One region of the Lysinibacillus sp. CNPSo 3705 genome, then DNA from elsewhere that is predicted to be linked to it. Evidence: riboswitches for the same ligand, from Rfam matches in the RefSeq annotation. Region 1 holds a riboswitch; the other holds the start of a gene.
What was found. A riboswitch is a leader RNA that binds a small molecule or an ion and turns the genes downstream of it on or off. The one in region 1 is predicted to bind FMN.

Region 1 (15,782 bases):
TCACATATAATTCAGCACCGCCCCATCCTTTACGAATTACTTTTTCTCCCGCTTTTAAGCGTGGTAATATTTCTTCAAACGTCATTTAAATTCATCCTTTTATTTACTTGCTTTATCGGATTAGTATACTGGAAATCTCATATGTTGACAACCTATTCAATTATGCCTCAGCATAATTGTAGCTGTCCGCAACGGGTCAACAAAGCGGCCGGAATCATCTTTGTACTTAGCCTACGTGAAGTAGTCAGTTAGCCGTTAGCGCATAGACACAATGATTTTTGGCAACATCCTATATAAGAACTGCATTCCAATTCTGTGATATTTCATAGGCTAATAACTACTTGAAACAATTCGAGTTTAATGTAAATTCATCAACGTCAACGTTAGGGCCAAACTTTGACATTTCAAGCCTTCAAGTAATTTTCTCTACTCACCTTATATCAATCCATTTTCTTCTTCATTTGCACTTGCTCTGTCTTTACCTCTAGCCCATTCTCCATCAAATAGCTCGCCGCTGGATTGCTCGCTAAAAAGTTAACTGTAGCTAAATTTACTTTGTGATTTGTAATGCTTGCGATAAAGTGTGGTATATGTTCTACCTTGCCATTTTCTAATAACACTAACTGATAAAGCACTATGTGGTCGATTGCTCCATCCATATCCCATACGATTTTATATAACATATAACCAAGCGCTTCTTTATTCTCGTTGAAAAAAACTTTCGCTTCACCTTGTTTATTACTTTGCCAGCTACATTGCCAAGGAACATCTTCCTGGTAAAAAAATAAATAAGGAAGCTGCTCTGGCCGAATAGTTTCCACATGAATTGCGGCTCGTTCCTCTACTTTAGCTTCATATTCGCCACTTAAAAACAGCAATTTATTTGTAATTGTATAGCCATGCTTCTCATATAACGCAATGGCTACTTTATTCTCTTTTATAGCTTCAAGCGTTGTAACTTCTACATTCTCTCGTTCATAGATGGCGTTTGTTTCTTCCATTAAAACACGAGAAACACCTTGACCGCGATAGTCGGGAGAGATACCTGTTCCACCATTCCAAGCGATTTTCTTTCCATCCATTTCTCTAAAGCCATTTAATACAATGCCTACAGGATTATTTCGATCAAATGCGACAATTGAAAGCTCTGGCGATAATCCTTCTTTAACGAGGCGGTTTAAAAACATCTCTTCATTCATTTCTATTTGAACAAAATATCCCTCAAAGCCTTTATTCCAAGCTTTTAAAACTTCCGCTAAAGTGCACTGTGAGACTGTTTTTATTTCCATGCTTTTCCCCCATCCCTGCTTAATTAGAGCCATTACCTAAAAGTGGTAGATCTTCTAAAGTTAATTTTTTTATTATTTCATACCCATTTCCAGGACCATTTGGCCTAACAATAACCATTCCCATATTAGAAATATTCCCTAACCCAACATCTTCGGGAAAGCTATGGGCAACGATCACTTGATTCGTACCATGTGGTGGCTTTCTTTCTAACATCGATTGCAGATTTGATAATATATTTGTTTTTTCAACGATAGGTATGTTTCCACCCAATTTATAAATTTCATACCCGATTGGATCAATTTGGATATAGGCATATGGAAATGCGAGCTGTGCCGTTTCAATTGTACGACAAAACGGACTTGCGACAATCGGTGAACTGATCGGGATTTGATAATAGCGAAGCATTTGTCCAAAGTAAATGGCCTCCCTTCGCCCAACGTCAGACAAATTTCTTTGCGTATAGCAATCTTGAAAATTTAAATTTGTCTGATCTACCCCGACAGTCGCTTGGCCATGCCTCGCATACAAAATGAATCCACCCTTTTTCAATAAAGAAAGGATTGATTTATCCAAATATTTCATCTCCTCCTAATAGAGTACCATTTTGATTATTAATAATATATGAAAAGAATCGCTCAAAAAATGTAAAATGAAAGTTAAAAAAGCTTTTTACATAGTGAGAGTTACTTCAGCAGTAGAGCAGCTAATTTAATCCGCATTCCCTTTATTTGGCCGGTAAACCTCCCCATTTAGCCGTTTTGCGTAAGATGAAACTTTATTATATGGGTACCGTCTGGAAAATACGGGTTTGTAACGCTAAGCCCTTTCCCAAACGTTACCCCTTTAATTTAATCCAATTCATCAGATTTTTGAAATCTTATTCTATCCTTATTTGTTGGAATTCCATTATTTACTTTTTCCCATCTGCCATTTTTAAATAATTCGTATTGTTCAAAAGCAAAAGGCAATCCGTTTGCTGTTGATCAAGAATTCCACAATTTTATTGAGCACAAATAACTTTAAAGAGCCTTATTACAATAAAACGAAATCCACGGCTTTAGTGATTCTAGGGGGAGCAAGAAGATAATCTATAAGGGAATGTAAAAGGGCTTGGAGCAGTTCGAGGATTATGCTAAGTTTGAAGCTTTAAACGGATGGCAGATGAGTTAGGAACACGGCTAGAAGGAGTAGACTCGATAAAAGCAACTACTGAAATCAAAGATTAGCGAGGAATATAAAAACTATTTTAGAGAGCGTTGCTTAGAAATGCGGGCGTATTATAATTGCAAATAAAGCCGTCGGATTGGACGGCTTTATTTGCATTACTTTAACGCTTTATTTTTATGAAGTTTGGAAATTTACTTTATTGGAATGGTAACTATTGCTGTTGTCTCTAAATGTTTTGATGAATCGATAGAAATTTGACCGTCGTACTTATTAACAATTTCATTCACAATAAACAAGCCCTGCCCTCTTATTTTACCAATTCCTGGCTTTTTAGTGGAGAAACCTTGCTTGAATATTTGCCCTGCCTGTACAATATTTGGTCCAGTATTTGTAACCTTAAATTCATATTGATTATCATCAGCTTTACAGCAAATTGTAATTTTTCGTTGCTCTTCCGGTAATTCATTTGCCGCATCAATCGCATTATCTATTAAATTCGACAAGATTTTGATTAAATCCGTCGTTTTAATTTTATTAAATGCATCCTGTGAGACTGAAAAATCCATATCAATATTATGATTTTGTGCAGTTAGTTTTTTCGTTTGTAACAATATTGCCAAACCAGGATGATCAATATTTAATTTGAGTGACCTAATAGCCTGAACCTCTTTGGAAAGTGAAGATAAATATTGTTTGGCCTGATCAGGTTTGTCTAATTGCAGAAATCCATGTAACACTTGTATATGATTGGTGAAATCATGTCTTAAAGAGGACACGGAAGTGATTAAAGTTTTAATTTCTGCTTGATATGTATCCTCTGTCGCTCCAACTTCCTTCGCTACTTCTTTTTGATACCATCTCTGTAAGAAGAAAACAGAGCAGATAACGATTAAAATGAGCAAACCATTAAAAATAAAGATAAAAAGATTGTCTTTGATAACTTTTCCCTTGATGCCATTTAATGTGTCTGCACTAATATCAATTCCTATGTATGCAATAATCTTTCCTGCTTTATCTTTGATCGGTGCACCAACAGTTAAGTAAGACCCGTATATAGGATCTGCTATTACTTCTGTTACAAAAGTTTCTCCTTTAAAAGCTCTTTGCACTTGCATCTCGGGTACTGTACAGTCCATTCCGATATCAAAGCCTTTAGATTCAGGTGGTAAACCCATAATCATTGCTTTGGATACCTTTGGATTATCAATCTCTAATGTATAAACAAATAAGGCACCTATTTTTACTCTTGCATCATTTAAGTAATTTCTTAATTGCCAGTAATAATCGTTTTTCACAGGGTTATCTAAAAATTGTTTGTACGCCTCTATATCAATTGAAGATGCAATAGAACTAGCAGCTTCTAGACTTTGGTTAGCTATTGACTCTTCAACTGTCTTTTTCATTTTTATGTAGGATGTAAAGATGTTTAAACTTGTAAACAATATTAATAAGATAATTGATAGTAGTAAAATTAGTTTTATTTTTCGTGTTTTCATACAAACTGGTACTTCCTCATCTATAGACATGAATAATGCCTTAATTTAGTTGGGCTTGGCCTTCGCATAATGACGTCCGGAATCGGCTTTTTGTTATGTATAAGATTCCAGATTTTTCGCCTCTCTAAATAACACTATTCGTTCTTATCTTATCATCCCAAGCAAGTTTTGACTATTACCAACCCACTTTATTTGCCCCTTACTTTTGGGCTATCTCCTTCCCGTATTAATGTTGGAGAAGTCTTGTTCAGGACTGATAAAATTCTAAAACAATTTTTATTCTTCGAGCGAAACACCCTTCTAGTTGCAACCATTAGTTTAATAATCCTTCCCTAGAAAGTAAACTAAAAAGCCAAACAAACTTTTATCATGCCCCCTTTCTTATTATATATTACTTATTCCATTCCATCTTTGTTGTTTAGATCAATTCAACCTTTTAACCTTTTAGGAAGCGTTAGAGCTTCATCCAAATAATCTTTAAAGGAAATTGTAATCGGTTCAGCGTCCTCTCCTAAGATTGACGGACCCTTGAATATTTTTCTCCTTCATACTCGTTGCTTGAATTGTAACAATAACCATGTGGAAGTTCTCTTCCAATATATAATGTTGAACGAAAATCAAAGTTTCTAATTTAATTTCCGTCTTACAGCACATTTCTGGAAAGGTAATATTATAGCAACTATACATATCAATGACGGAATTCAGCGTTTGAAGCTAATCCAACGGCCAAGTCTTCCTTTTCTTGCAAAAGACTAAGGGCATGAAATCGTTTTGCCATTTGGATACTTTTTTCTTACCCTAATGTAATTGACTTTTTAAATTCATCGTAAAGCTTCAAGTTAATAAAAGGTCAAGTGAAATAAGATATAAAAAGATCAGGCCTATAAAAGCCCGATCTCTACATTTTAAATATTTATTTTTTCCTACTCGATGTCCTTGTCTTATCCTGTACATTTAAAAATTTAGGTCGCGTACGATAACCTGCTGGAGATAAGCGAAATAAAGATTTTTTTATCTCCTGCCAATCTAAATCTGCACCCATATTTAAGAATGGAACACCTAATACTCGTATATTCGCAGTATAAAGAAGTATGAAGAACACCGAAATGAAAAATCCAAATAACCCAAAAAAGGCAGATGCTAAAATGATGATAATCCTGAGAATGCTCATTGCTGTTACGATAGACTGATTGATAAGTGTATAGGCTGCAATACTGGAAGTAGCGATAACTACAATCATGGAGGGGCTCGTAACACCCGATTTAATGGCTGCATCCCCAATAATCAACCCCCCAACAACACTTATGGAACCACTAATAACATTGGGTAAATGTATATTTGCTTCTCGAAATAATTCAAACATAAAAAGCATCATTAATGTTTCAAGAATAGTTGGAAATGGGAGACCCGTTCTTGACTCAACAACTGTTGCCAACAGAATGAATGGCAATTGCTCTTGATGGTAGGTTGTAAGTGCAATCCAAAAACCTGGTAAAAGTACACTTATTAAAATAGCTATTATTCGTAGTATACGCTCCATAGAACTTATAATAATCGGATACTCATTATCCTCACCGGATTTAAAGAGTAACATTGAATTTGTAGGTGTAATAACGGCGTATGATACACCATCAACTATGATAATAATGCGCCCTCTACTTAATGCTTGCACAGCATAATCAGGACGTCCAGTATAATCATGTCTTGGTATAATTTTAGTGCTTTGTTCAATTCTTTCCATCAATAAATCCCCACTAAATACAATATCCGTATCAATTTGCAGTAGCTGTAATTTCAATTTCTCAAGCACCTTTTGATTGACGACATCTTCAAAATAAAGTACAGCTACGGTTGTTTTGGAGCGTTTACCAAGTTCATATGTTTCAACACTTAATGAATTGGTAGGTAACCGTTTTCGTATTAAAGCAATATTAATAAAAACATCCTCAATAAAATCATCTCTCGGACCTCTGACAACTAATTCAAGAGTTGTTTCTTTAGGCTCCCGATTTGGTTTTTTTGCGATATAACTCGAATACAACAAATTCAGATTTTCAAAATATAGTAAAACATGCCCTTTATAGACTCTAGTTATCGCATCATCTTTACTTGTTATTCTCTGAAGATGAGGAATGTGTAAATTATTTTGTATATGTTCCTCTAACAATTCCTCCGATTTTCCAGCAAATAATGATTGTACTCGTTGTACAATAACAGTCTGCAGTAACCGCTCATCCATCATTCCTTCACATTTTATCAAATGTACTTTATGTTGCTGAAATAAATATTCTTGGAATATTACATCAGCAGAGCGTTGAAATAGTGACTTCAAAGATTTCAAATTTAATTCTTGTTGCATTGAAGAAATATCCCTCATCTCCTACTGAGTCAGCTCCTAATTAGTACATTTATGAGTAATAACACAAATACACTTACGGCTATTTTCCCCATGGTCTAAAAAAATATGCAAGAAAACTTTAAAGTTCATAATGCTTTTTCAGAATAATTCACCTACGAATTTTTCATACTATTATTAGAAAAACTTATCCAATCATCTTCTTTAAATTCGCCATTTCAATAGCAGACATCGCTGCATCATAGCCTTTATTTCCTGATTTAGTCCCTGCACGCTCAATCGCTTGTTCAATACTTTCTGTAGTAACAATGCCAAAAATAACAGGTACATTTGTAGTTAGTGATACATTAGCAATTCCTTTTGCTGATTCATTACATACATAATCATAATGTGTTGTTGAGCCACGGATTACTGTACCTAATCCAATTATTGCATCATATTTCTTTGTTTCGGCTAACTGTTTTGCAATGAACGGAACTTCAAATGCACCAGGAACCCATGCGACATCGATAGAATTCTCATCCACACCATGTCGCTTTAAACCATCTAATGCACCGTCTAATAATTTGCTTGTAATAAATTCGTTGAAACGACCAACTACTACTGCTATTTTTAAATCCGTACCAATCAATTGTGCTTCAAATGTTTTAACCATTGTTCTTTTCTCCTTTTATATAGACATTTTATTTTCTTCCATTATTTGTTGACGACGATAAGTGGCCAATGCTTCTATGGAGATCATTTTTAAATGATGTAGCGCTGCATATTTAACAAGGTCATTAAAGCGAAGCATTTTGCCATTGTCCCCCATAATTTCACAAATAATGCCCGCAGGAATACTATGACAAAGCTTGGCCAAATCAATTGTAGCTTCTGTATGCCCTCTACGCTCTAATACACCATTTTCCTTTGCAACTAACGGGAATACATGACCGGGTCTACGAAAATCCGTAGCTTTCGCTTGTGGTTCTAGCATTTTTTGTATAGTCATTGCCCGTTCAAAGGCACTAATTCCAGTCGTTGTGTCTACATGATCAATACTAACGGTAAATGCCGTTTGATGATTATCTGTATTAATACTAACCATAGGCTTTAATGCTAATTTTTGTGCAAGCTCCTGTGAAATCGGCGTACAAATAAGACCTCTTCCATAAGTCGCCATAAAATTAATCGTTTCTGGGGTCATAAATTCCGCAAGTGCGAGTAAGTCCCCTTCGTTTTCTCGGTCCTCGTCATCTACTACAATAATCATCTTCCCTTGTTTTAAATCCTCTAATGCTTCTTCAATTGAATGTAGCAATATCGCCACCTCCAGCTCGTAAAATGTATTAGATCCATTATGCCTCGGCATAATTGCGTCTAAAATCTTGCAGATATTTGGACTCTACTAGAAGTTAAAACCCGTTTTTTGCTAAGAAGTCTCTTGAAATGGTTGGTGCTTCCTGTCCACGCTTAAGTTGATGCAAAATGTATTTTCCAACTAAATCGGTTTCAACATTGACGAGATCACCAATTTTTTTCATACCTAAAATAGTTTCCTTGTATGTGTGAGGTATCAGTGATACTGTGATACCGTTTTTCTCGACATGGAAGAGGGTTAAACTCGTTCCGTCGATTGTAATGGAGCCCTTTGGTATACAGTAGCTCGTTAACTCCTTCGATAGTTCAACATCAATATAGACTGCATTTGCTAATGGTCGCTTGCGCACTATTTTCCCTATCCCGTCTACATGTCCGGATACAAAATGACCACCGAAACGTCCATTAGCCGACATAGCGCGCTCTAAATTTACCGGATCTCCAACTACGAGCTGCTGTAAATTTGTTGCGCTCACTGTTTCAGGCATTACATCCATCGTTAGCTCTTGTTCATTAAAATGTATCACTGTTAAACAAACACCATTGACCGCTATACTGTCTCCGAGCTTTACATCCTCTACCATTTGCTTTGAAATTACGGTAATTTTCATACTTTGCCGATCACTTTGCATGGTTTTTACGGTACCAATATCCTCAACAATTCCTGTAAACATTTTTTCACCTGCTTTCAATCATTTAATAAATTTCCGTTCAAACAAAAAACCCCTTACATGAAAGGGGTTTGGGAGTTTATCTACATAAGACGTCAACAAATAAACCTTATGGATATAATATTTTTTCCATAGGCTGTCATCTCATCGTTCTTCTCCCATCCAGACTGTCACTGTCGGTTTTGGATTCGCACCAAATCAGCTTGCGCTCACGGACTTTGAATTTTTTCATCACCGCCGATTGGGAATTTCACCCTACCCCGAAGAACTACTGCTATTCAATTTTTTAGCTAAATAAAACAAAAACTACTTCCCGCTATAAAATGGGAAGTAGTTAACATAAAAGCATACTCAAAGAAACCTTATAAACTCAAGCGAATTTAAAAAGCTCATACTTTTACCCTTCTCCCATCCAGACTATAACTGTCGGTTTTGGATTTGCACCAAATCAGCTTGCGCTCACGGACTTTGAATTTCTTCATCACCGCCGATTGGGAATTTCACCCTACCCTGAAGGATATTTTTATTTAGCTATTTCTAACGATAACACTATTTTATTTTATTATCCAGATAATTCTTAATAGAAATTTTTTTCTCTACCTAATTTCGCTTTCATAAATTTGTACTAACGTTGGTTTTTTTCTTAAATGAAGGAACCTCTAGTCATTTAGCACGTTACTTTATAATGGCATTTTTTTATCTGCTTAACATTAACAATGAACGCAACGAATATGATTAGATTCCCTTCTCACATTGGAGGTTTTTTTATTGCAAACCATCTTGAAAAAAAAATCGTTTAACAAAGTCATATTTTATACTTTTATCGCAATTTGCTTTATCGCTTCTGTTTTTTTCGTTTATCACAATGAAGGATTTTATGACCGTCCAATTGCAGAAGTTATAAAAACAGAATTAAAAGAATCAAATCTTGTAACGGATATGTATGAAAATGATGATCATTTATATACTCAGCAAATTACAGCTGTATTAAAAAATGGTGAAAAAAAAGGTAAGCTTATTCATTTTACCAATGAGTATTCAGCATCTGGAGCCTTTGATCAAGAGTACCATGTTGGACATAAATTATTTGTTTCTATAAAAGCAAATACAAACGAAAATGGAGATTTAACTGGGACAATTTTAGACGTAAAACGTGATCAGTTTGTCTTGATAGTGGCGTGGATTTTTATCGTTGCTTTGCTGATTGTTGGGAAAAGACAAGGGTTATTTTCTATCATCAGTTTAGTTGTAAATTCTCTTGTCTTATCCTACGCTTTAGATTTATATATACATTCCAATATAAATTTGATAGTTATTAGCGGGGCATGTGTTCTTTTATTTACAGTCATTTCTTTAATTCTCATTAACGGCTTGAACGAGAAAACATATGCGGGGATTGTTGCAACACTTATTGGAACATTTATTTCGTTATTGATTAGCGCTTTAGTTTTGTGGATCACAAACGAGAACGGAATTCGATATGAAGAGATGCAATTTTTAACGCGCCCATATCGAGTAATTTTTATGGCTGGGTTATTTATTGGAGCACTAGGAGCTGTAATGGATGTCTCCATCACAATGGCTTCTTCAATGTTCGCTTTATTTGAGCAAAACCAAGATCTATCTGACCAAGCACTGAAAACCTCAGGAATTGATATCGGGAAAGACATTATGGGAACGATTACAAGTATTTTGTTTTTTGTTTATATTTGTGGCTCAATCCCTATGTTGATTTTATATTTGAAAAACTCTTATCCATTGGGGCAAACACTTTCCATGAACCTTTCATTAGAATTAGCGAGAGCCCTAGCAGGGGGAATCGGTGTTGTCTTAACGATTCCGATCAGTTTATACACTTCTATTTTTTTCATTAATCGAAAGAGGGCAAAATAATGAATGTATTAGTATGGTTAACGGCCATTTTATTCATATTAATGATTGTTATTGGTGGGAAAAAAGGTGTACGTTCTTTTCTATCTTTATTTTTAAACTTTGGAGTGCTCTTTATAACTATCTTTTTAATGACCAGTCAGAAAAATAGCCCGATTTTATTAACGCTCATTGCCTGTACCGTCATTAGCTGGATTAGCTTATTTTTTATTAATGAAATGAGCAGTAAAACGGTAACTGCATTCATTTCTACAATGATTACGATTGTAATTTTATTACTATTCATTGTTTTTGTAACGGAGAAATCAATGATTCGTGGATTCGGGGAAGAATCCTCTGAGGAAATTAGCATATTTTCCCTTTATATTGGCGTCAATTTTGTGCAAATTGGCGCTTCCGTTATTATTATGAGTACGATTGGGGCAATTTTGGATGTTGCTATTTCCATTGCTACTTCCATGCATGAGATTCTTCATCATAATCCTTTCATTAGCAGAAAAAAATTATTTACATCAGGTTTAAGCATTGGAAGGGACATTTTAGGTACAGATACAAATACATTATTTTTCGCCTTCTTTGGTGGTTATTTAAGCTTGTTCATATGGTTTAAAGATTTATCTTATTCAATTGGCGAAATCATTAATTCTAAAGTATTTACCACTGAACTTATTATGATATTTTGCGCAGGCATTGGCATCGCACTTATCATTCCTATTACTTCCTCGGTAAATGCCTATTATTTAACAAAAAAACGAGATACAACACAAGATGCTTCATAATAGTTGTACCTGTCACCCTGCTCAATACCAACGGATGACAGGTACATTTTTGTCCATTCAACTACATAATAAAGATGATTTCGTTATTGATTTCAACGCATTTTTCGGTACAATATTTACCAAAGAAGATACCTTACTCCCTTTCATCAAAAAAAACATTTACCCTTTAGTAAAAAAATTATTCATCAAGGGTAATTTACAATACGCTGTTTCATATCCTGTATAATCATGTCATTATTTTTTGAATAGGCAGTAACATTTTCAAGAAAAAACGTCTTTACAACTAGATTATAAAGGAGAAAATTTGTAATGAAATATATTATCTTTGATTTTGATGGAACACTGGCAGATTCTACAGCAGTGTTTACATCAGCTTGGAATACGATTGCACAAAAATATAAATTTAAAGGAATAGAGTTAAAGGAAATCGAATCATTAAAAAAATTATCTATAGCGGAGCGCAGTAAATTATTCGACTTCCCAATGTATAAATTGCCCATGATTTTACCACAGTTTTATCGCTTGTATCGTCAGTCATTAAATGATGTTCATCTTTATGATGGCATTAAAGATGTCCTTTTGGAAATTGATAAAAGAGGCTATAAAATCCTTATTATTTCCTCTAATTCACAAGAGAATATTTTAGAATTTCTAAAAATGAACGGCATTCATTGTGTATCAAATGTTCTCTGTTCAAACCGTATTTTCGGAAAAGATAAAGTAATAAAAAAATTTTTAAAGGATTCAGGCATTACCCCTTCTGAAGTTTTATACATCGGTGATGAGCAAAGAGATATTGTAGCCTGCAAAAAAGTGGGCGTACCTATTATTTGGGTTGGTTGGGGATATGACGCTATTGAAGTTGTATGCCAAGAAGATCCCGAGTACAAAGTAGCTACACCTCAAGAGATTTTAAATATTATCTAAACGAATAGGATCATAGCGATTAAAAAATGGCTATGATCCTATTGTAGTTGAAAAAAAGTATGGACTTTCGGCAAAGTGAGGGGGTAATTACCGTGTGGACTGGGCACTTTCCTAGGGACGTCCAAGGAGCCGCTTTACTTGCAATGCTCGCTCAAAGGTCTCCGTTTTTTGCGCGAAAGCGAAGCGGCAGCGGCACCGAAGTTGATCACAAAGCGTTATCATAGGAACTGTTGGTCGTAGCCTTCGTTCCTCTTTCTCTAATCCACAAGGAGTCGCCAAATCTTCACTCTAATTTAATGGATAATACGAAAGCGAAGCGACAACACTAAATACTTATGTATGAAAAGTGTCAGCGATATTTCTTTTCTGCAGTTCTAACAAAAAAAAGACACATTGTAAGTGTCTATGAAAAAAACTATGGCTTTTTCAAGTTGGCTACATATTTTTTTGCTGTTCTGATCTCAATTGTAAGAGAATTTTTACTATAGCTAGCTTTAATTAAAAATGGTACGTTAGTTGTATTTTGAAATCTAAAATCTAAACCACCATAGGAAACTGTAGCATCTCTTCCTTTTGGAACATACCCGACATCCAATGAATGGTGGTGACGTTCTACAAATTTCACCGGTATTTGATCAACCGCGTTAAATAAGGTTGAGGACGTTTGACAGATGCCTCCCCCAATGCCCATCACAACCTTTTTGTTGATGATCTCTGGTGCAGGCTGATAACCATTAACTTCATCCCTAGGTCCAACAACTGTATTAAAGGAGAAATAATCACCACTTCCAACGATAACATTATTAATCGCCTTCGCAGAAAGTTCAATATTTTTATTTCTTCCTGCATCATGAGTATTAAAATAAGTTGTATAGGACCCAACAGCTACGTCTTCTAAATACGGAATGTCTTCAAAATTATAGCCGCTTTCTGTAACAGATAAGGGCAACTCCACTTTACCACCAGTTGCTGATGCTTCTAATATTCTCTCTACTAAGTCACGTTCTTTTAAAACAATTAAAGGACTACCTTTAATTACTTTTCCTTGATCATCAAGCTTATCGAGTATCATCCGCTTATCATAGCCGGTTGTTTTTTCGTTTCCTCGCGCCAAATCTTTTGCTAATTGCTTAATTTGTTCTGTATACGATTGTCGATCTCGTTCGTAGTCCATTTCCTTCGGTGCAATTGTTTGGATGATAGCTTTTGTTGAAGGGTCTTCGATTTCAACCACGACGGGCTCTGCTTGTTGTAAGGTAACAGGCTTTTTTACATCATCCGCTTTTTGCTCTGACGCTTGAATTTGTTGTTGTTGTTTTTTCTCATCTACATTTTTCCCCTGACAGCCAATTAGCCCAACTGTACAAATAATGGATAATGTGGTTATCCACTTCTTTTTCAAATAAAACACCTACCCTATCGATATACTACAGAGACATCTTATTCGTGTATTGCTGATAGTGTGTTTCATTTCATCATTTTTATTTGTTTATAAAATGAAAACACTCTACAAAGTTGAATTGTAGAGCGCTATTTTTTTATAGATGATGCCACGGAATCATTTTTTCATTTTGCATATTTCACTTTAAACCTAAAGATCAATACTATATAAATCCAATCATAAATAAAGATTGCAAGCGAAATAATAGTAATCAAAGGCGTTCTAAAATACAAATAAAAGCAAACTGCCGCAAACACAGTACCGATCATTTTACAAACAGCTATGCCCATTGATTGTCCACTTAAGTTCCCCCTCTGTATGAATAAGGCGATAAAAAGCCCTGACATCATCAGATTTTGGAAAAATGCTGCATATATGCCTGCTGTATCTTTGAATTCATGCATCAGCGCTAAAATCGTGAAAAAGCTTACTACGAGTGTTATGAAAAAAGATGAATAAAATACCTTTCTCGGAATAACTTTTTTATACTCCTTATAACCATAAAGTAAAAATTGCATCAGAATGAAGATATCCAAAAAAAACCATAGGAAAGTAAGGATCCTCATCAAATCATTTAACGGAAACATAAATGAAAAAATAAATTCCCATGAAATATTTGCACAAATTGCAGCCATAGGCATGCCATATCTCTTATCCTTTATTCCTTGTTTGATGATTAATATATATGTAATAATCCAAAATAGCCACATGCCAAATTGGCTGATCAATATGAATTTTTCTTGCGTCATATCTACAAACTCCTTCCCTCTAATTATCATTCTTCGATACTATATGTGAAGAAATCTATTGTTTATGTCATAGGAATTGTAGAAAATACTTATGGCTCAAATAATCTAAAGAGTAAGCGCCTATACATTCATTAACCAATCATATATAGTAAGACGAGGTGATAATATGAAAACTAAAATTTATTATGATAACGACCAATTTATTGCAGGCACTACCTTAAAGGATGACATCGAGCCGGAACATAACAATATGGCGCTCCATACATGTGTGAATGAAGCAGATGTGCTAAAAAACCGAAAACAATTAGCAGCTACTTTAAATTGTGACTTAAATAATTTTATTTGCACGCAACAAACACATAGTGCTAATTTCCATAAAGTCACGATTTCTGATAAAGGACGAGGCGCTGAGCAAATGGACACTGCCATTAGTAATACCGATGCACTTTATACATTAGAGCCGAATTTACTTTTATGTAGTTTTACAGCAGATTGCGTACCTGTTATTTTTTATAATAAAGTTAATGGCCTTATTGGCGTAGTGCATTCAGGCTGGCAAGGCACCGTCAAGGAAGTCACATCAAAGCTTTTCCAACATTTGATAGAGCATGAGCAATGTCATCCACAACATTTTCACGTCCAAATCGGTATGGCACTTAGTCAGCAGAAATTTGAGGTGGATGCAGATGTTTATGAAAAATTCCACAACCTAGGCTATGCCGAGGACTTTATGTATTACAATGCACAAACAAATAAATATCATATCGATAATCAGCAAACTGTAAAAAAACAATGTGAGCTTGCAGGTATTCCAGTTGAGCAGATTTTGATTGATACAACATGCACATTCCTTAGCCCAGATGGTTTTTCCTACCGTCAAGATAAACAGACTGGCAGACATTTAAGCTTCATTATGCGTAAAGAACAGTAGTTAAAAGGGACAATCCACTATTAATGATAATAAGCAAAAAGGATGTATCTCATAGTAGAGAAATACATCCTTTTTACATTTCATTATTTATTAACGGGACGATCTTTTCCAATTCTAAAAACATAATAGCTCATGATCACAAGACCTAAGAAAATAATGCCCACAATAAGTGAAACTCTAGTATCATCATTAATCCACATACCGATCAGCACCATTATTAAAAAGGCAATCGTTATATAGTTTGTAAATGGTGTAAATGGCATTTTGAATGGGTGTTTGGAAAGTTGTTCACCTTTTATTTTTCTAAATCGTAGTTGACTGATTAAAATAATAAACCACGGGACCATCCCCGGTAATACACTAGCACTGTATACATAGACAAATAAATTTCCTGGTGCAATATAACTGAGAATAACGCCGATAAACAATCCGATTAGCACGCCTGCAGTGCCAAATATCGGAACACCATTTTTAGAAAGCTTCGCAAAAAATTGAGGTGCTTGTCCATTCATGGCAAGTGTATATAGCATACGTCCAGCACTATAAATTCCACTATTACAACCTGACATTGCTGCTGTAATGACCACAAAATTAATAATACCTGCCGCAGCGGTAATTCCAACCTTCGCAAAAGTTGCAACAAACGGGCTACCAATCGTGCCTAATTCATCCCAAGGATAAACCGTTACAATAACAAAAATTGCACCAATATAAAATATTAAAATA
Region 2 (15,782 bases), on a different contig from region 1:
ATTTCCACTTTCACCTTCCGCTATTGCCTTCACAATTTCAGGTGGAACATCATAACTCAGTGCTGTTTCGGTTAACAAACAGTTCATTGTGGAATAATCAGGGTTTACATTCGATGCCGAATCATACTTACATGTATTTGCAATATTATTAGCTAATACATTTTTATCTATGTTTATAGATAGAGAGAGGGTACCAATGGCAATCACACTAATCAAAGGTTTCAATATCTTTTTCATATGTGATTATTACACTTCCTTTCATATTTTTTAAAGATAAAAGATTCAGATATATATTATCATAAACCCAATATTTGAGATAGGGGTAATAGTCAACATTCCCTTTATTTAACATTTTCAAGTGATAAATGATATCTCAAACATATATTGTTTAATTTTAATTCGGTGTAAATAGCGATTGTTGGATTTTTACTTTTTTGTGAAATAAGTAAGCTTCCTAAAGTCCATTGAAACAAGCCCAAGCAAAATCTATCACGCTCTGTAAGCTTTCTACGATTGTTGTTGTAAGCTGACTCAAAGTTGAAACAATTGAGTTACTTTTGGAATCTAAAAGCAACATACCAAAATGTCACCTTCGTACTTTAGTGGTATATAAAAAGAGGGAGGAATTGCCTCCCCTTATGTATGATGTTATAGGTATTGCTCTTAGCAAAAGAACCATCTTTCTTCGAAACATTCTATCAACCTCAATCAAACCTGCTAGTTCTAAATTCTGAATCAATGCACGAATTCTTCTCTCATTTCACAAACAACGTCAATTATCTCATTGTTGAATACAGTTGCAGGAGCATAACCAAACATCTTGCCTACGATATTTCAGATACACAACGAGCAAATTCAAATACACTTATAGGTAATGTATCATCCGTTGAGAAAAATTAGACCTTCTTCTCCCTCTCGATTGTATTGTAGAAGTGGTTTCTTACATGTATATCGCCCACAATATCTTTTAAGAAATTCCTTCGATTGAGATTCGTCAATATCTAGTAATTGTGTTACCTTAATACCATCTTGTTAGGTCAGTGTATATTGCTTAAATTCTGTAACTCTTTCTCATCTAAAAAATCTGCAATTGCAAATTTAAGCAACAAAAAACACCTCCTAGACTTTAACAGTCCAATGAGGTGTCATTACTTGAACACTATCCTAAATCAAACTTTATTCTAGAAATTAACTCATATACATAGAACGCTGATGATGAATCCATTTACGCATTGTTGTGAATAGTAATGCCATGAGAATAGTAATTAAAATACCTTTCACAATGTTAAATGGCAAAATACCAGCTACGATCATTTTATATAGTGAATCACCTACAACAGGCTCCATACCTAAAAAGTAAGTGTACATAGGTAAAAATACAACATAGTTAAGAATGCTCATTCCTACTGCCATTACAATTGTTCCAGCAGCTAAACCTCCGACAAGGCCTTTAACTGTTTTGGAGCGATTAAATACAAAGCTCACTGGTAGAATAAATAAAATACCTGTTGCAAAGTTCGCGATATGTCCTACCGGTACTCCCGTTGGCGTGCCTGAGAAAACCCAGTCCAACACATTTTTAAATAATTCTACTAAAATACCGGCTACAGGTCCCATAGTAATCGCCGCTAATAATGCTGGCATATCACTGAAGTCCACTTCCAAAAACGCTGGAAACGGCGGAATCGGGAAATTAAAAAGCATTAATAAAAACGAAATACTGCTCAGCATGCCAATCGTAATATACGATTGAAGTTTAACATTTTTCTTCATTGAAAACTCTCTCCTCTTTGCTGATTCAATCTCGCAAGAAGAAAGGTTACGACCTAATCGATCATCATCATGAAAAAACCCTTATGCAAAGAGCATAAGGGAGAATAGGCAAGATTAAAAAACGCCATTAATTAACTATTTTCTGAGCATACGCTGTGTGAAATCACATCGAAAAAACGCTCGTACATAGTTAAATTCATAACAATGAATGACGATCGTACCTCCATCTTCTCCCATCCAGACTTTAACTGTCGGCCTTGGAATCGCACCAAGTCAGCCATGCAAAAAAATATTTGCACAGGTCGCGGGCTGAAGAGCCTTTCGTAAATATGCGAGCTAATATGTCTTAAAGGAAACATTAGCGATTTACAACTCTATTACCGCCGGTCGGGATTTTCACCCTGCCCCGAAGATGAATCATTATTTTTTTGTTTCATAGCCTTACTATAATGAATTATTAGAGAAAAGTAAATAGCTTTGCTTAAAAAATTCCGATTAAACTTGTATGCTTTAAGCGCATGAAAAGAGCTTAAGTCCATATCCATCTCACCACCTATTGAGGTGAGAGACATTTCTGTACAGGATGCAGGATGCTTTGCTTTCGCTGCAATAATAAGAGCATTCACGCACATATAGTGGCGAGAATGCTCCAAAAAATTTCTTTAATTCTATTTTTGTTGTTAGGCTGTTTATGGCATATATCGTTTATTGGCTCCTACAGGCTTTGGCAAGAAGTTTTTTAAATCAAATCCTTCCCAGCTTTCCTGTACAACATTGTCTAGACGTATTTGTTGTTCAAAACTTGCAGCAGTAAGCATCATAGCTTCTATCATTTGAGTTGCACGAACAGTATCCATGGTCGTTAAATCAAGCGGCTCATCAAATGTAACAATAACACCTTCTGCTACTTCTTTCACACTGTATGTTATATTTTCCGGTACAACTGGAACGTATACATCATCATTTTTATTTCGCATAACGGTAAGCGCTTCTGTAACAGTGGAAAAAGTTTTACGAGTATCGGGTGATAAATATTCAGCTCCATTTTCATCTTTATATAAATAATAATTAAAATGATTTGCGCTTGTTAAGGTCATAGACTTACTTGGCTCTTCATCCTTAGAAAATTTGTAGGCTGTACCATCAGAATTTTCAAACTCAACATCTTTATACTCTGAATCTGAGAATGTATCCTGTAAAGTATCTAAATATTCTTTCGTATCTGCTGAAGCAACATCATAATCATTTTTCTTCGGCAAAACATGAACGAGTTTATCGCCCTTCTCCTTCAATTCTCCTTTATATGGATGATAGTTAGTAAAACCATTTGCTTTTTCATCAATTTGCGGCGCATACTTTTCATACATTTGTAATGTTGTAGGCTTTTTCTTCGGAAAATCAGTAGCTACTCGTTCATTTGGAATGATATACGTCATCGGCACGCTTTTCTTATCACGATTGGCCAAACCAATATGAAATACAACTGCATCTGTTAAATCTTCCGCATAAACAGATGATCGTAGAGACATGATCCTTGAATGTTCTGCTACGATGTTGTTGGATTCCATCATCTTATCATGGTTGATAGAGCTTTTCGCTACATGATCGTCTGGCGATATTGAATATTGAGAGGTTTCAGGCGCATTAGCCTGGTCTATTTTTGTATCATTATGATTTAGCAACGTCGAGCCTGTAAATACTGTTAAAGCGAAAACTGCTGCAACACTCATAAAAATTGGCCATTTATGAACTTTCTTCTTTGTTGCTGTCTCTGTACTTTCTTGTTGTGGAGGATTACCGTGTTGTTGCTCTTGTGCTGTTATTTCATCATCTATTGGTTGTTGTATAGCTCCTTGAAGATGAGCATTATCCTGCAAGCGAGCATCTGTCAATAATCGATTTAATATTTCTTCTTTTGAACGGCGGTCAGAAAGCTTAGGGGCATTATTTAATAGATGCTCAAGTTGGTCATCATCAAATTGGTTATGTGTCATTGCCATTTCGCCTCCTGTTCTCTAACCTGTTGTAGCTGTTGTCTTAAAAATTTAATAGCACGATGCTGAGTGGTTTTTACCTTCGCTTCTGTCCAATCTAGTATTTGTGCAGTTTCTGCAATCGATAAATCTTGAAAGTAGCGCATAATAATGACCATTTTTTGGTCACCAGTACAGTGTTCAAGTGCTGATTGTACCTGCATAAATTCATCACTGGCCTGCAGCACGTCTTCCGGTGATGGTGTGGTTGAATGTAGCTGTTCCGTTTCCCAATCAAAAAAATCAAGTGAATGTTTTTGGCGTACAGCCTGCTTTCTAAAATGATCAATAGCGACATTTTTAGCAATAGCAAAAAGCCAAGTCTTTTCGCTACTATTTCCTGCGAACTGATCATATGAGCGCAAAACGCGAACATAAACCTCATGCGCTAAATCCTCAGCAAGTGTACGGTTTTTTACTAAATAAATAAGAAACTGGAACACATCTTGATGATATGCATCGTATAATCGATGGAACACGGAGTCATTCAAAGCACTCCACCCCCGTTCTCTTTATATTTGTCGTCTAAATGTCCACAGAAGTTACATCCAATTAATACCACTCTTTATTAATATGAATCAAAAGGTAAATAAAAGGTGAAGGTAGTCCCCTCTTTTAGCACACTATCTACCATAATATTGCCCGAATGTGCCTTGACAATATTTCTAGCAATAGCTAAACCTAGGCCAGTTCCGCCTTTAGAACGTGTACGCGCCTTGTCTGCTTTATAGAAACGTTCAAAGACATATGGTAAGTCCTCTTGAGGAATACCATGCCCTGTATCCTGGACAGATATTTTGGCAAAGGTTGGCTCCTGCTCAACCTTCACTGTTACTGACCCTTCATCAGTATGACGGAGAGCATTATCCACTAAATTCGTTAATACTTGTTCAATTCGATCCTCATCTATACTAATCGAAGCTTCGTCATTAAATTCACTGTCAAATATTAGGCGAACATTTTTCTCTTTTGCAACCTGTGCAAATTTTTGAGTAATACGTTCAAATGTCGAATTAATTGGAAGCTCATCCTTGTACAGCGTCATATGCCCCGATTCCATACGCGCAAGATCTAATAAATCTGTTACGAGACGTCCCATACGTTTCGATTCATCATAAATAATTTTTGTAATCTCATTACGTTCTTCTTGATCCTGTATAAAATCATCATCCATTAAAGCCTCTGAATAACCTTGGAGCATTGAAATTGGCGTCCGTAGCTCATGAGACACATTGGCAATAAAGTCTGAACGCAGTTTTTCTAAACGATGCTGCTCCGTCATATCACGAATAACCGCAACCGCTCCACGTATCGATTCCTCACTATAAAGTGGGCTAATCGTAAACGTATAGTAACTGCCATCCATTTCTATTTCTTCTTCAAGCTTATCCTCAAACATCAGTACATGATCGAGCATATGATAAAGCTCAGGCGGAATTGGCTTCGCACTTTGTGACCCCTTATTGACAAACCACTTTTGCATTAAACGGTCCGCTGGTGGATTACTTAATAATATTGTACGATCACGATTAAAGGTAATAACTGCGTCTGTCATCGATGTTAATATATTGGAAAGCTGTTCATTTTCTTGGTTGATCACTTCTAAATTGTGTTTCAATTGACGGCCCATTTGATTAAAGGCAACTGCAAGCTGGCCAATTTCATCATTTTGTGTAGTCGGCATTTTCGCTTCAAAATTCCCTTTAGAAATTTCAAACGCCAGCTCACGCATTTTACGTAATGGTGACGTAATACGTGATGAAAGGAAAAACGCAAAAAATGTCGTCAACACAAAGGCTATGAAAGCTGATAGAAAGACAATTTTCGTCGTCTCTTTCGATGTTTTATGCAGCGCATCCGGACTTTGATAAATAAAGACAGCTCCGTGTACAGCATTTTCCACATTTAGCGGGAAACCGAGCACAACATACGATTCCAATTTTTCTTCGTCCGTGGAAGATGGCATCATCATTTCCTTAATAATCGGTTTATCTGATTGAAAAACTTCTTGAAACGATTTATTGGCTAAAATCATATCCTGTATTTCTTTTTTATTGACACCTTCCTGCATAGCGAAAGAAACTCTATCATGGTTAATAGCAATAAGCGCATTTGTACTTTCAGGTAAAATATCTTTTAATAATTCCGAAGTCGACTCTGCTGTTTCATTATCATCTACTATACTTGCAACTGTTGCTGCAGTTTGACGCAAGGAGCTTTCTGCTTGTTGCATATGGTAATTCTGAAGAAACTCAAGCATTAAAACCGTGAAAACAAACAATACAAATGAAACGAGAAGCAATATGGTTACCCATAGCTTCCCGACAACACTATTCCATATTCTATTCATTGACAACCTCAAATTTGTAACCAACGCCCCATACAGTAACAATCATTTTTGCAGCGTTTTCAGATACACGGTTGAGCTTTTCGCGTAAACGTTTTACATGTGTGTCAACTGTACGTAAGTCGCCAAAGAAATCATAATGCCAAACTTCTTTTAGTAATTGTTCACGGTCAAATACTTTGTCTGGTGATTTAGCTAGGAAATAAAGCAATTCATACTCTTTAGGCGTTAAATTTACTTCTATACCTTCTGCTGTTACACGGTGAGCATCATGATCGATCATTAAATGTTGGAACACAACTAAATCTTTTGAAGAAGAAGCATTTGTCGAAGGTGAGAATGCTTGTGAACGACGTAATATAGCCTTCACACGTAACACAACCTCACGAGGACTAAATGGTTTTACAATATAATCATCTGCTCCTAGCTCAAAGCCTTGTACACGATTCGCTTCCTCGCCTTTTGCAGTTAATAAAATAATTGGTGTTGCTGCTCGTTCACGGATTTCCGCACAAACTTCAAGTCCGTCTTTTTCAGGCATCATAATATCTAATAAAATACAATGATACTCTTTTTCCAAAGATTTTTCGATCGCTTGTTCACCATTTTCTGCCTCGTCAACAAGGTACCCTTCTCGCTCTAAATACATTTTTAATAAGCGTCGAATACGATCCTCGTCATCTACTACTAATACTGAAATATTTTCTGACACTTTCACGATCCCTCTCTTCTAATCTTTCTCTACCTTCTATTGTACATGGTACAGCACATATTGAAAAGAAAAGAAAAGAAAGCCTTCTTGCCACAGCAAGAAGGCCTCTTCTTTCCAATACTAGCGACGTAAAAAATCTCATATGTGCTCAAAATCAATTATATCTCGGCATAATTGCATCCGGAATCGGTTTTACGCTTAGGCCTGCTGGCTGCATGTCAGTTAGCCGGATGCGATGATTCCGTGACATCCGCCGGAGGCTTTGGGCCGACACGAGGTTGGTCACTCAGGCGTTTTCACTGAATGTGAAGTTTTTAGCCTAAGTTCCTCTATTTCAGCAGGTTTTTTGTACCACTTAAATTCACCTTTATCTACCACCTATAAAGGTAGGAGACTTCTGTACCTGTCTCTCACTTTCGATACAAAAGACTTTTGCTGAAAGAAGTTAATTGGTTTAAGCCGAAGCGTATGAGTGTAAACCTGCAAGAATCAAGTTAACAGCAATTAAGTTAAATAATATTATTGCGAAACCAATTAATGCTAACCATGCAGATTTTTGACCTTCCCAACCTTTTGATAAACGTAAGTGTAGGAATGCTGCATAGAATAACCATGTAATAAGTGCCCACACTTCTTTCGGATCCCATCCCCAAAAACGACTCCACGAAAGTTGTGCCCAAATCATTGCAAAGATTAAAGCACCTAACGTAAATACTGGGAAACCAATTAACACGGAACGATAACCAATTTCATCAACTAATTGTAAATTTACTCGTTTGACAAAAGGTTGGAAAATCGCACTAATTCGACGTCGTGCAATTAATCGAATCAATAAATATAAAACAGATCCTACTAATAATGACCACACAACTGTTGTTAATTTCTTCGCATTAATGAGCGGAGGCATTTCTACTAACGGAGACATGCCATGTTCTTCAATTGCCTTATATTCATTCATACCAAATAGTGGCGGCATTTTGTATTCAATTTGACGTCCATTACCCTCTTTATCAACATAAGTATATGTTGAATCGTAACCCAACAAACTAAAAAAGCATGTAGCAATTACGAAACCAAGGACTACAACAAGGAAGAACATTACCGATTCTAACCAGAAACGTTGTTTAGAAGGTTTCTTTAAATCAACTACTTTCAATAAATAAATTAGTCCTGCTACCGCACTAATTGCTAAAAGTGATTGCCCTAAAGCAGCTGTAATAACATGAATGGTTAACCAGTGACTTTGTAAAGACGGCATTAAAGGAGTTACCTCTTTCGGGAACATCGCCGCATAAGCAATTATTAATAACGCCACAGGTAATGCTACTAAGCCTAGGGCCGTCACGCGATAAATAAAATAAATCAAAACGAATGCCCCAACAATGAACATGCCAAACGCAGTCGTAAATTCAAACATATTACTAACAGGTGCATGCCCTGCATAAATCCAACGAGTGATAAAATAACCAAGCTGCGAAAGTAGACCTATAATCGTGACAACAATTGCAACCTTACCCCATTTTTCAGTATTTTTGCCTGTTGCATTCGATTGTTTTATCGAACCACCAAATAAAAAAGTCGCAACTAGGTAGGCTATGAATGCTACAAATAATAGGTTTCTACTTATGTCAATCAAACTCATAAGTTGTTGTCACCTTCCTTTTCCTTTGTGGATTTCTTGACATCTTCTGACGCATCTAACTGATCTTCATATGGTGGTAGACCAGCAAATGTAGTGACTGTATCTAAATCCTTTTTCATACTGAACATATTTTTATTCACATGGGCAGCCATCAATACTCGGCCATCAGGCTCCACCTGTAACCATAAACGTCGGTGGTTCCAATACGAGCCAATTACTACACCAATCATAAAAATAATACCGCCGACAAATAACATTGGTATCGTACTATCCTTACGAATTGTAAAGTTTGATGAATTACGCGTCTCTACTCCTGTGAATTTCATTCTATATTTGTTTTCACCAAGTGGTTCAAAAGGTGGCTTCCTAATTTCTACAAAGCTTACTTCACCTTTTGGCGTTTCTGGTGTTGTCATTTTAAATATAAATGCTGGATTATTTGGTATTGATGTTTGTGTTTGTGGTTCACCATCTTTAAAACCAGAAAAATCTGGTGTATACACAAGAATCTGTACTGAAGAACCATTTCCTAAATCATATTCCTTTTTAGGATTCGTTAAATCAATTTCAATTTGTCCTAGTGACTCTTCTTCATTTGCTTTATTCACTAATTTAAAATTCATCTGTCTCAACTCATTGAGGCGATAATTCATTTGATACAGTGCAAAACTGTTTTCTTTTAACGGATGATTGACACGAATAGAGTAATCTCTCAATTTTTTAAGATTGTCTGTATCTCCAGGAAGAGCTCCGTCAGGTTGTTTGTACAATGTGATGTCTGTTTGATAGTTTTTCGCCATAGCATTGACACCTTGGTTTGATTGCTCGTCCTGTGGCTTATTGTCATGGGTTTCCAAAATAAATTTATTATTTTTAATAAAATAGCCGTCCATCCCTGGTATAGCTCGTGTCTCACCTTCACGGATCCAAATCGTCTCATCCACATAAAAACCAGGTACTAAGCGCAGCATAACACCTGCTAAAAAGATAATGAGACCGACATGATTTATGTATGGGCCATATCGAGCAAAACGGCCGCGCTCTGCTAGCAATGCACTTCCATCACGACGAACGCGATATTTTAGGTCAGTCATTTTTTGCTCAACTTTATCTAGCGTTTCTTCAGGGTTTGGCACTTGTCCTTCCGCAACGATACGTTGACGCTTCATGAAACTTTCATGACGTTTAACGCGTTGATTTTTTAGAGACTTGTGTAATGGTAAACCACGGTCTAAACTCGCAACAATAATAGAAATCGCAAGCATGCCCACTAAAATTTGGAACCACCAAGTACTATACAAATTAGAAAGTCCTAAATTATTATAGAGTTTGCCCAACAAACCATACACTTTCTCATAATACTCTGCTTTACTAGGTTCAGGGACATTAACATACATCGCTTGCGGTAGTATTGTTCCAATTGACGCTGCAACTAACGTTATAATAATAAGGGCAATCCCGACTTTTACATTCGAGAAGAAATTCCAAATTTTATCGACAATTGTTGTGTTATACGTTTTTGAGCGAATCGCCATTCCGTCGTAGCGCATATCAACAACTTTTGTTTGTTTACCTTCCTCAGTTAAAGGACGACCACATTTCTCACAAAGCTTCGTGCCATATGGGTTACTATGACCACAAGCACAAATAATGTTTTCCATAGTCATTTACTCCTTATTTTGGCTTCACTAATTCCATGTACGAAGCAATTTTTCCTTCCTCTAATTCACCAGTAATAATTTTGGCCACTTTACCATCTGGATCAATGACAAGAGTTGCAGGTAAATTACCTACATTGTAGGTAGTACTAACGCTTTTCGTTTTGTCAATAACTACTGGGAACGTTAATTCATGTCTATCGACAAAATTCTGTACTTCAAAATCTGTTTGCGCAAGATTGACCGACAATGTTTGTACACCCTGATCTTTAAAGACTTGATACTGACGATTTATTGCAGGCATTTCTCTCTCACACGGCCCACAAAAAGTTGCCCAGAAGTTTAAAAATACTCCCTGCCCTTTATAATCAGACAGCTTATGTTTTTCACCGTTTAAATCTACTAACGTGAAGTCTGGTGCTTTAGAGCCCACTGCTATTAACTCTACTTTATCCTTTGTTGCTGTTCCGTATACCGTGTAACCAATTGCTAAGACTAAGACTGCCAAAATAATGGTACGAATGACGAGACGTTTTTTCTTTTTCTCCAAGTTAATAAACCCCCTATCAATTTACGGCTTAGAGTAACTACAACTAACGCTAAGCTTTTCATACAAACATCCATATGTATAGATTTTACCATCTAATTTTCAGCATTTACATGTTCACTCGTGCGCAAACGCCACCTCACAAAAAGTGGAAACGATTTCATCAGGATGCAATTAAACTAGGTTAGCTATTCTCACCTATTATAGCAAAATGAAGCAGAAACGCTTAGCTAATAATTATGAATGATTTATGAACGATTTCACTAATAAGAAAGTGAATACATTGCTATTACACATAGATGTATCACTTTCTCATAGAAAATGCGGATTTATCCGATTTTTCCTGTCTCCGCTAACACGCGCAATTGCTTCACTTCATGCTTTGTTAATTCACGATATTCTCCCGGAGCTAGCCCGAATAAATCTAAAAAGGCAAAGCGTTCACGTTTTAGTTTAACTACTGGAGTACCGATCGCCTCGAACATGCGACGCACTTGACGATTTCGCCCTTCGTGGATCGTAATTTCACAGATTGCCTTACCTGCTTTTTCATCAAATGAAGTCATACTAACCATTGCAGGAGCTGTTTTGCCATCTTCTAACTTAATTCCTCGTTGAAGCTTTTTTAAACCTTCAATCGTTGGAACACCTTTAACACGAGCAATATATGTTTTGTCGATTTTAAATTTCGGATGTGTCAGCATATAAGAAAATTCCCCATCATTTGTCAATAACAATAAGCCAGATGTATCATAGTCGAGTCGGCCAACTGGGAAAATTCGTTGCGGAATATGCTTAAACAAATCTGTGACAGTTTTGCGTCCTTTGTCATCTGTTACAGCTGAAATTGTTCCACGTGGTTTATATAGTAAATAATAAACCTTATCCTCTTTCTCAAGCTTCACGCCCTCTACTTCTATCGTATCTGAGTTGGATACCTTTGTACCTAGCTCACGCACTACGACTCCGTTCACCTTAACTTTACCTTCTACAATCAATTGTTCTGCCTTACGTCTAGACGCCACACCAGCATATGCAATGACCTTTTGTAATCTTTCCATTCTTTCACCTCTAATTTTCTTTCACCTTGGTTTGACACCAAGCATTAAACCTCATTCGCATATTATGAATAAGGTTATTTTTCCCGCTAATCTGTGAAAATTATGTCATACTTTTATACATTATTAAAGAAAAACTAATTATGGATAAATAATTAAATGATTTGAAATAGTTTTTATCAACTAGTTTCTGGATAATTTGTACATAGCTTGAGTTGTTTTCCGTTTTGGTTTGGCGCTTTTCTGGCGGGCGTACGATGAGCCGCTTGGGCCAGCAGATGTTTCTTGCTTTCGTCACAGAAAAATTGCCACAGGACGTGGCGTTCTTAGACTGAGTCCTCTATTTCAGCCAATGACACCCGCTAAAAAGTGTCTTAAAACAGATACATCTCACCACCTAAAGAGATGGGAGAGACTTCTGTAGTTGACGCTTTGCGTTCGCTTTCAAAACACTTGCTGAAAGGAAAAACAAAAAAGCCACCATTTTAGGTAGCATGTCAAAACTATTCATTTTCACTATATTTGTTTTCGATTTTAAGTCCATAATTACTTAATTCTTTATTAATAAATTGCTTCGCGCTTGATAACTTTTCGGTTAAAGATTGTTCAATTATTGAACCATCCTGTAAGGTGAAAATCAATTTTTCTGGTATACTGACACCGTTTTTTGCCAAAATAGTCTGCTCAACCTTCACAATATCTTCCCAACTTGTATAATCTTCTTGTAAACTAAAAAAATAATTCATATGAATTCCTTTTGTATCAATATATTGATAGTTATTAATACATAAAAATATCAATGCGCTAGCAAGTACAAACGATGACCCCACGATCCCTCGTTGAATATTCTTCCCTTTTTTTGTTTTAGGCGTCACTAAAAAATTGATGAATAACATGACCGCTATCATGATTAATACTACCATTAATACAATATACGTTGTAAAAAAAGGGTCAAAAAAATAATATTCCTTAGGTCGATAGAACAACTCTTGAATAGGATATAAAAAAATAAAAGGAGCGATAAAGCTTGACAAGAATAAAATAATTATTACCCCTATTTGATATTGCTTATTGTGTGATTCACTGGTCATAAACAATTTCTCCCTTCTATTAATATCCAAAAATCTAATTAATTACTAGTCTAATTAATTTTGACTATCACCAAAACGTGTGGTTGATTTCCGTTCCGACTGGCCGCTTTGCTGCTTTCGCCACAGAGCAAAGCTTCCTGGGGCGTCCAGCCTCCAATCCAATCAACTTATTTACATAGTAGACGTTTTAACAAAAGTCATCCATAACTTTTGGTGATGAACCTTAATTTTACTAAACTGCCTACATATTGTTAAATAATTCTGAATACATTCGTACACTGTCGCCCACAAACGTTATCCTGAATGTGGGTCATAAACAAAAAAACAGCGAATCGCTTTTAACGATCCACTGATTCAACTTTTACTGGTACTGCATAGATACGCTCTTCACCTAGAAAGATGGACAGTACACCTTCCTTACGTTTTCTAGAAACATGCAAAACTTGCCTTACACTATCTTTTTCTTCTTTATTTAGCTGTAAAAGAATTGGTTCCTCTAAACGAATAGAGAGGTTTTTATTGACTTTATATTTACCTTTTTTCACCACTGTTTCAAGGCTGTAATCTTGCCAAACCTTGCTGGCTAAACCTCGATGTACATTCCAGTCATCGGATTCATTCAAAGTAACGACAATACATGTTTGCCCGTCCTTTTGGAAGGCAGTTGCAAGGGTTCGACCAGCTACCTTTGTAAAGCCTGTTTTTCCGGCAAATGCTGAACCTTTAGCTGATTTTAATGCATTAACAGGTTGTTGTGTCTCATCGCCTATTTCAACGGCAACCCCTGACCCTTCTCGTAATAAACGGTGCTTATTTTCCCATAACATCCCGTTTTCAGTATTGGCACGATATAGAACTGTGGAGGCAATCTTCTTGAACGTTTTATTTTGGAGAGCAATTCTCAACATTTCAGCAGTATCTCTAGCTGACGATAAGTGCTCATCATGGTGCAAACCAGACGGGTTCATAAATACTGTATTTGTGAGACCAGCAACAACAGCCCGCTCATTCATTAACTTTACAAATCCTTCTACCGATCCGCCGGCATGCTCTGCTAAAGCTGTTGCTGCGTCATTTCCTGAGCGAAGCATCAAACCATATAACAATGTTTCTACCGTAACCTTTTCACCTGCTTGCAAGTAAATGGACGAGCCCTCAGCCGTTGCAGCCCTCGGTGAAATAACTACTTCATCTTGAAGATTGCTATTTTCAATAGCAACAAGTGCTGTCCAAATTTTTGTTAAGCTAGCGATTGGTAACCGTGCATCACTATTTGATTCAAATAAAACACGGCCCGTATCACCATCTAAAACAGCATATCCGCTACCCCCCCGTGCTAAACTGGTTTCTGGAACCATTAACATTACCACGACTATCATGAACAATATTAAACGTACTAACCGAAGCAACGAGCCACTCCTTATTAAAAGTAATAGGAAAATATAGATTAAATTTATGTTTCAAGCTAAGTATTATACCAATCAATTATGCCCCGACATAATTGCCGCTGTCGCGCAGATTAACAATGCGTCCTGAATCGGCCTTTGTACTAAGACCAGCAAATGTTTTTTGTGCGAAAGCGAAGCAGCAGCCGTAACATAGCACGAAGTTGATCACTCAGTCGTTGCCACAGGACGTGGCGCCCTTAGACTTAGTTCTTCTGCTAATATTTGGACATATGTACCTGTCGCTACTCTTCCGGTACAAGATATTTGCTGCAAGAAGTTCAATTATGCCTTCATTTACTTTACCCCACTAAAGGTTTCTTGGAATTTCGTCATAAATAGATCTGTTTCTTGCTCTTGTTCAACTAACTCTTCTTCAGGTAAAGGCGGCATTTCATCCATACTATTTAATCCAAAGTAGTTTAAAAATTCTTTTGTAGTACCATATAAGATTGCCCGTCCTGTCCCTTCCGAGCGACCGACTTCCTTAATTAGCCCTCTAGAAACGAGCGTTTGAATTGGTCTTTCACATTTCACACCACGTAAATCTTCAATCGCTACACGTGTAATTGGTTGTTTATAGGCTACAATAGCCAATACCTCAAGTGAGGCTTGCGATAATGATTGAGCAGTTGGATTTTCTACTAATCTTTGAATGGTATCTGCTAAATCAGATTTTGTTATTAGTTGATAAACCCCAGCCATTTCTTTTATAGTAACGCCTCTTGCTAAATCTTCTTCATAGGTTGTTTTCAATACTTCCATTGTTTGTACGACTAACTCTTCCGGTTCGCCTAAAAGTTGAGACAATTGTTTGATAGTTAAGCCGTCGTCTCCAACAACAAATAATAAGGCTTCTATTCTACTCTGTAGCATCATTGTTTTCGTCATCATCCCATTCCTCCTTCTGTAATGTAACTGTTAATTCTTCAAAGTTACCGTCTTGCTCTACGATGACGACCTGACGTTTCATCAGTTCAAGAATAGATAAAAACGTCAGAATAAGCGTTGGCTTATCTTCATGGGGAAAAAGCTCGAAAAATGATGCACGTCCACCTGTAGTTCGTAATGAATCGACAACTGAACGCATTTGGTCTTTCACTGAGCGTTCTTGCCTCGCTACAGTTGTTTTTAGTGGTTTCTTTAATTTTTTTCGACGCATTAGTTTTTGAAAGGCTCCAAGCATATCATAGATGTTGACGTTCAGATCAAATAACGCCATTTGCTCATCTGATGCTAACTCTGATAAATCTGCTGGAGGCCGTGTAAATACCTGTGCACGATCTGTTTCAAGCTCTTGCAGGCTACTCGCTGCTTCTTTATATTTCTTATACTCTATTAAACGTTGCACCAGTTCTTCACGAGGGTCTGGGCCATCGACTTCTAATTCGGCATCTTCAAGCTCACCTTCATGAATTGGCAAGAGCATACGACTCTTAATAGCTAATAATGTTGCAGCCATCACTAAATATTCAC

Region 2: linked by a shared signal. The riboswitch ahead of PVA17_RS04215 (ECF transporter S component) and the one ahead of ribE (riboflavin synthase) in region 1 are both predicted to bind FMN.

Annotation. Positions count from the first base shown of each region.
Region 1 is NZ_JAQZSD010000006.1:76,457-92,238, forward strand. It holds gene PVA17_RS03940 (DUF2829 domain-containing protein) at 1-85, opposite strand, end outside; gene PVA17_RS03945 (GNAT family N-acetyltransferase) at 441-1,289, opposite strand; gene PVA17_RS03950 (histidine phosphatase family protein) at 1,309-1,872, opposite strand; gene PVA17_RS03955 (Spo0B domain-containing protein) at 2,649-3,953, opposite strand; gene PVA17_RS03960 (spore germination protein) at 4,867-6,312, opposite strand; gene ribH (6,7-dimethyl-8-ribityllumazine synthase) at 6,497-6,964, opposite strand; partial or broken gene ribB (3,4-dihydroxy-2-butanone-4-phosphate synthase) at 7,016-7,609, opposite strand; gene ribE (riboflavin synthase) at 7,704-8,342, opposite strand; FMN riboswitch at 8,486-8,611, opposite strand; FMN riboswitch at 8,736-8,861, opposite strand; gene PVA17_RS03980 (YibE/F family protein) at 9,108-10,232, shown strand; gene PVA17_RS03985 (YibE/F family protein) at 10,232-11,008, shown strand; gene PVA17_RS03990 (HAD hydrolase-like protein) at 11,318-11,935, shown strand; gene PVA17_RS03995 (VanW family protein) at 12,351-13,337, opposite strand; gene PVA17_RS04000 (transmembrane-type terpene cyclase) at 13,502-14,125, opposite strand; gene pgeF (peptidoglycan editing factor PgeF) at 14,292-15,056, shown strand; gene PVA17_RS04010 (amino acid permease) at 15,140-15,782, opposite strand, start outside.
Region 2 is NZ_JAQZSD010000007.1:30,100-45,881, forward strand. It holds gene PVA17_RS04210 (SH3 domain-containing protein) at 1-237, opposite strand, end outside; gene PVA17_RS04215 (ECF transporter S component) at 1,189-1,773, opposite strand; FMN riboswitch at 1,995-2,191, opposite strand; gene PVA17_RS04220 (RNA polymerase subunit sigma) at 2,463-3,767, opposite strand; gene sigX (RNA polymerase sigma factor SigX) at 3,764-4,297, opposite strand; gene PVA17_RS04230 (ATP-binding protein) at 4,375-6,156, opposite strand; gene PVA17_RS04235 (response regulator transcription factor) at 6,149-6,865, opposite strand; gene ccsB (c-type cytochrome biogenesis protein CcsB) at 7,320-8,507, opposite strand; gene resB (cytochrome c biogenesis protein ResB) at 8,504-10,168, opposite strand; gene resA (thiol-disulfide oxidoreductase ResA) at 10,182-10,715, opposite strand; gene PVA17_RS04255 (pseudouridine synthase) at 11,042-11,773, opposite strand; gene PVA17_RS04260 (Asp23/Gls24 family envelope stress response protein) at 12,274-12,861, opposite strand; gene PVA17_RS04265 (D-alanyl-D-alanine carboxypeptidase family protein) at 13,200-14,270, opposite strand; gene scpB (SMC-Scp complex subunit ScpB) at 14,604-15,197, opposite strand; gene PVA17_RS04275 (segregation/condensation protein A) at 15,169-15,782, opposite strand, start outside.